DNA from 2 places in the Clostridium estertheticum genome. Region 1 is predicted to be linked to the other one. Evidence: riboswitches for the same ligand, from Rfam matches in the RefSeq annotation. Region 1 holds a riboswitch; the other holds the start of a gene.
The links. Region 1 has a riboswitch for glycine ahead of A7L45_RS10190 (ACT domain-containing protein). Riboswitches for the same ligand answer to the same signal wherever they lie in the genome.
Positions count from the first base shown of each region.

Region 2: it holds a riboswitch for glycine, as region 1 does, so the genes downstream of both, A7L45_RS12710 (amino acid permease) here and A7L45_RS10190 (ACT domain-containing protein) in region 1, are expected to answer to the same signal.

Region 1 covers NZ_CP015756.1:2,217,164-2,220,383, reverse strand. Annotated here, with positions in the region: gene A7L45_RS10195 (PFL family protein) at 1-1,308, opposite strand, end outside; gene A7L45_RS10190 (ACT domain-containing protein) at 1,337-1,606, opposite strand; glycine riboswitch at 1,670-1,762, opposite strand; gene A7L45_RS10185 (group II intron maturase-specific domain-containing protein) at 2,020-2,565, opposite strand; gene ltrA (group II intron reverse transcriptase/maturase) at 2,684-3,220, opposite strand, start outside.
Region 2 covers NZ_CP015756.1:2,775,507-2,778,726, reverse strand. Annotated here, with positions in the region: gene A7L45_RS12715 (ABC transporter permease) at 69-812, shown strand; glycine riboswitch at 1,036-1,123, shown strand; gene A7L45_RS12710 (amino acid permease) at 1,265-2,659, shown strand; gene A7L45_RS12705 (helicase-related protein) at 2,951-3,220, shown strand, end outside.

The DNA.
Region 1 (3,220 bases):
AATTCTTCCACCACGATTTATAAAATCGTTACTTGAGAATTCACTTACCTTCATAACTGGAGCACGTCCAAGAAGTCCACCAAATTCTACTGAGTCCCCAACTTTCTTACCTGGGGCTGGTATTAACCTTGTTGCAGTAGTTTTATTATTAATCATTCCAATTGCACACTCATCTGCAATAATTGCTGATATTGTTTCTGCAGAAGTATCTCCTGGAATGGCAATCATATCAAGGCCTACTGAGCAAACACAAGTCATAGCTTCGAGTTTCTCAATGTTTAAAGCTCCCTTTTCTACAGCCTCAATCATACCCTCATCCTCACTTACTGGTATAAATGCTCCACTAAGACCACCAACAGATCCAGAAGCCATTATTCCGCCCTTTTTAACTGCATCATTAAGCATTGCCAGCGCACAAGTTGTTCCATGAGTTCCACATACTTCAAGTCCCATTTCCTCAAGTATTCTAGCAACACTATCACCTATTGCAGGTGTTGGTGCCAATGATAAATCTACTATCCCAAAAGGTACATCGAGCCTCTTTGCAGCTTCCATTCCAACTAATTGACCCATTCTTGTTATCTTAAATGCAGTTTTCTTTATTACCTCAGCTACAACGCCAAAGTCAGCACCCCTTACTTTTTCAAGGGCAACTTTTACTGTGCCAGGACCACTTATTCCTACATTTAAGGTACACTCAGGTTCTCCAACTCCGTGGAAAGCTCCTGCCATAAAAGGGTTATCCTCTACTGCATTAGCAAAGACTACAATTTTCGCGCAACCAAGCCCATCACGATCGGCAGTAAGCCTTGCAGCTTCCTTAATAACTTGACCCATTTCACGAACTCCATCCATATTAATTCCAACCTTAGAACTTGCAACACTCACAGATGAGCATACTCTCTCTGTAACTCTCATAGCTTCTGGTATAGAAGATATTAATCTATGATCACCAGTAGTATATCCCTTATGAATCAATGCAGAAAACCCTCCAATAAAGTTTACTCCTAGTTCATTTGCAATCTTATCAAGCATTATTGCGTACTCTACATAATTCTCATCCTTAGACGCTCCTGCAATCAAAGAAATCGGAGTAACTGAGATTCTTTTGTTTATTATTGGCACTCCATATTCAAGAGCCAAATCATCTCCTACCTTAACTAAGTTTCCAGCAAGTCTCATAATCTTTTCGTAAATTCTAGCTCTAGCCCTTTTACCATCAGAATCACAACAGTCGAGTAAAGATATTCCCATTGTAAGTGTTCTAATATCTAACTTTTCATCCTCTAACATTTTTACTGTTTCCATTATTTGATTAATATTCACTTTCTACCTCCTATACAAGATGCATTGAATTAAATACGTCCTCATGTTGCATTTTTATTGAAACTTTTAACTCTTTACCCATCGTAATTAATAATTCGGCTAGTTCCTTTGAAGAAATATTAATATTAGCTAAATCCACAAGCATTACCATAGTAAAAAATTCTTGCATAATAGTTTGACTAATGTCTAAAATATTAGCATTTTTTTCAAATAATAAATTGGATACATTTGCAATGATACCTACTCTATCTTTCCCAATTACAGTTAATACAGCCTTCATTCTTTTCCTCCTTTTTTAATCACAAAAAAAAGCCGAATAGATAATACTCGACCCTTGAAATCAATATTATCCCCTGTCCTTTTACCTGAGAGTTTCACTAGTTTTCACAAGCTTGCTCCTTCGGTGCTCAATTCGAGTCTCTCCAAGGGCTCGTCCTATAACAGTCATATCCGTGCGGTACCTAAAAGATTTACTTTTTGGGTGTATAGATATCCTATACTCTTCTGCTATAATCATCCGAACTATTTAGTTGTAAGTTATTATTGTTATAATAACAGTTTTATTAACTAATATCAACATATTATATTAATTTCTTTATTTAGGACAATCGAGTAGGAGCTAAATAATTAGTTTATTTAGCGTCCTCTCACACCACCGTGCGTACCGTTCGGTACACGGCGGTTCAATAGAAATTAATGTTTTAATAAATATATTTCAGACATGGAGACTAAACCTATCTTTTTAAGGTATTTATTAGTTATTGTTTTGGCTAATATTGGGCTGTTGGATGTTCTCCAATAGCTTTTTCTTGTGTTTGCATACTGCCAAGCTTTATTGCTTGTTAAACCTAATTTAATAAGGTTTTCATGCTTTGTTTTAATTTTCTTCCACTGTTTCCAAAAACACATTCTAATCCTTCGTCTTAACCATTCATCAAGTGTTTTAAGAATAGTTTTAATATCTGCAATAGCAAAATAGTTTACCCATCCTACTATTACCTGCTTGAGTTTTCTAAATCTATATTCCATGCTCATCGCATTACTTCTTGAAGTTAATTCCTTTAGCTTTGCTCTGAATTTATCTATAGGTTTTTGAGGAACTCTCATTCTATATTCACCTTTTGTTCGGTAAAACGAAAATCCTAAAAATTTAAGTTTCCAAGGTCTATCTACTGTACTCTTTTCTTTATTCACTTTAAGCTTTAACTTTTCCTCAATAAATCTTGAGATACTATTCATTACTCTATTTGCTGATTTCTCACTTTTAACATATATATTTGAGTAAGTAAACCAAGGGAACTTCACCCTTAGTTTCTCTCAGAACCGTACGTGAACCTCTCAGCTCATACGGCTCCCATCATTCGGCTGTTGGTAATATTCCCATTTTCCAATGTGCAAACAAATTTCTATCTCTTTTTGCAATACTCCCTAACCAATATTCTGCTCTTCGTCTGTGTTTTCGTTTCTTATACTTTCTTCGAACCCATTTTACTAAAGCATTATTGATATATCTTAATACTGCATACATTTCCGTTTTATAGAAATGTGTATAATAATTAATCCACCCCTGTATCTTTTTATTAAACATACTTGATATATCCCACAAGTCTTTATCTACCTTCAACTGTACCCTCCAACTTCTTACCTCTTTCCTAATTCTTTTCTTTGCATTATCTGCTATCGCTGGTAAGAAACTTGTAAAATACTTTCCATATTTACTTTTTGCGCCTCTAGGCTTAAATGTATACCCTAGAAAATCAAATGATATATTTGGATAATCTCCGTTTCTATCATCATCTTTACAGTATACAATCTTTGTTTTATCAAGGTTCAGTTGCAATCCGTATTCTTCGAACCTTTCTTGCAACCGTTTTTGTAGATATTTAGCCTGTTT
Region 2 (3,220 bases), 560 kb from region 1:
TACAATCATAATTCTACACAGAGACAGTCTTGAAGATTATTTTATTAAGTTAGTAGGAGATGATTTAAATGAATAATGGTGTAAGTTTATCAACGGTGATAAAGACTGAATTCCTTAAGCTAAAAAAATGTAAAATTTTGTGGTGTATGCCTCTATGTTCATTGTTTCCTAATATTTTAGTGTTTTCAATGTATGCAGTTAATAAAAAGTTTCCTATTGTTGTTTGGAAAGATTATTTTACAACTAATGAAATGCTTGTTAATGTAATGCTTGGGATTGCTTTCTTTTCTGTATTAGCAGGATATATATATTCACGGGAATATAGAGAAAATACAGTAAATAGCATGTTTACTTATCCAATAAATAGAATGCAATTTTTTATAAGTAAACTTGTTGTTGTATTAATTCTTATTTCTATTACACTTATATCCTCATTTATCTTGGCAATGCTTTTAGGACTTACCATAAAACATGAACCTTTAACTTTTAGTATTTTACTATATAACGGTAAAACTTATATTTTTATGATTATTATGCACTTTGCATTAATTCCTATAGTTGCCTTCTTAGCTATTTATTACAAAAGTATAGTTCCACCAATAATACTAGGGGTAGGTGCTACAACTGTTTCCCTCATAATAATGAATACACCATTTAATACGTTATTTCCGTGGACTATTCCAACTATATTAAGTCCCCATGAAAATGGAAGAACTTACACAAATTATGCTCTTGGTATTATAGTTTTATGCACAACATTTATCATTGGAACAATATTAAGTATAAGGAGCATTAAGAAAGATGTACAATAAAAATATAAACTATAGTAGTGCAATACATTTTTAGTAATTGTGACTAAATAAACTTTTTATTTACATTAAAAGTGAAAAAATCATTGCAAATTTATCGAATATGTATTACTATGAAACAATAAAATTTAATAGTTCAGATGAAGATAGCGGGAGAGTAATGGCATGCCATTCACCGAAGGGGTAAATCTTTCAGGTACCTATTTAATTAGAGATGACCGCTATTGGATGAACCCTTGGAGAGACTCATAATGAGCACCGAAGGAGAAAGCTGTAAAGGCGAAACTCTCAGGTAAAAGGACAGGGGACAGGTAACATATCTTACGAAAGTAATATATTACCAATTACTTCATTTAGATCTTATCTATTCCCAGTTGTATCTCCAATCGCAAAATATTTATATAGGAAAAGGCATTTTTTAGTACATGCCTTTTGACTGAGATGGAGGAATATATATGTCAGAAAATGAAAATTTATCAAGAGGTCTGAAAAATCGTCATGTTCAATTGCTTGCAATTGGAGGTGCAATTGGAACTGGGTTATTCCTTGGTTCAGGAAGGTCAATTCACTTGGCAGGTCCATCTATTTTATTTGCATATGCGATAACAGGCACAATCTGTTTTCTTATTATGCGTGCACTTGGGGAATTATTGCTTTCTAATTCAAAATATCATTCATTTGTAGATTTTGTACAGGATTATCTAGGTAACGGAGCAGCATTTATTACTGGATGGACATACTGGTTCTGTTGGATTTCACTTGCTATGGCTGACTTAACTGCTACTGGACTTTATGTACAATACTGGTTACCCAATGTAGCGCAATGGGTTCCAAGCCTTATAGCTCTTGTAATTTTACTAATTATGAACCTTACTACAGTAAAGTTATTCGGTGAAATGGAATTCTGGTTTGCCTTAATTAAAATTGTCGCAATTTTAGCACTAATTATAATTTGTACATTCATGATTATTAAAGGATTTTCTACAAATGCTGGCGTGTCTAGCTTTACAAACCTTTGGAATCATGGTGGTTGGTTTCCTAATGGGGTAAGTGGTTTTATTCTGTCCTTCCAAATGGTTGTATTTGCTTTTACTGGAATAGAATTAGTTGGGTTACTAGCTGGCGAAACTGAAAATCCAGAAAAGGTTATTCCAAGTGCTATTAACAATATTCCAATTAGAATTATTATTTTCTATATTGGGGCACTTATTGTTATTATGAGTATATACCCATGGAATTCAATTAATCCCGATAAAAGCCCATTTGTACAGGTGTTTTCTGCAGTGGGAATCCCAGCGGCAGCAAGTATTATAAATTTTGTTGTACTAACATCAGCTGCATCTGCTTGTAACAGCGGTATATTCAGCACAAGCCGTATGGTTTACTCTCTTGCTAAAGAAAAGAATGCACCTGAGTCAATGAAAAAATTAACTTCTAATCAAGTACCTTCTAATGCTTTAATGTTCTCGGCAACTGTTATCTTGATTTCAGTTATTTTGAATTATATTATGCCAGAAGGTGTATTTGTACTCATTACAAGTATATCAACATTCTGCTTTATCTTCATTTGGGCAATTATAGTTGTCTGCCATTTAATATATCGCAAAACTAATCCTAAACTTGCTGCTAAGAGCAAATTCAAAATGCCATTTTACCCAATTTCTAACTATATAATTCTAGCATTTATTGCTTTCATTATAGTTGTATTGGCACTTACTAAGGAAACTCGTGTAGCCTTATTTGTAACACCTGTATGGTTTATAATACTTGGTGTGATTTATAATATACTTAAATCAAGAATGAAAAATAAAGAAGATGTCAAAAAAAATATAAGTATAGGATTACACTAAAAGGGATTTGTATCTAAAAGGGTAGATATCCAATAAAAAGCACCCAATAACACTTGTTCACTAAAACAAGTGTTATTGGGTGTTTTATTTAAAGTATTGTAGAATTTACTGTATCTAATGTTTTTACTAATGCAATTTTCGAAGTAATTATAAAGTGAGTATTTCATATAAATGGAGAATTATAAATAGAAAACATAGTTAATTCAAAGAGTGGTTATAGTTTTTGTAACATTAGGAAACCATATATTTTAAAGTTAAGATTAATTAGGAAGTTTAGTTGGAGGAGACGAGATGAAAAGAAATGAATCTCAAAGAGAATTTAAAAAATTAAAAGGTCAAATTAGTCAAATTGAAGAGATAGTTCATCATTCAAAGCCAGGAGCTCTTATTGAACATGAAGTAGCAATAAGAAAAAAACTAAAAAAGATTAAAGAGCTAGAAAATGAAGGTTTCAAGGATTTTAAAAAGGTGTATGAGAAATACGAGGAATTATTAGAAGATATATCAAAAAGAATGCTTGAGGATTACAATAAGAGGAATGGGACTGATTTTGAGTTTCAT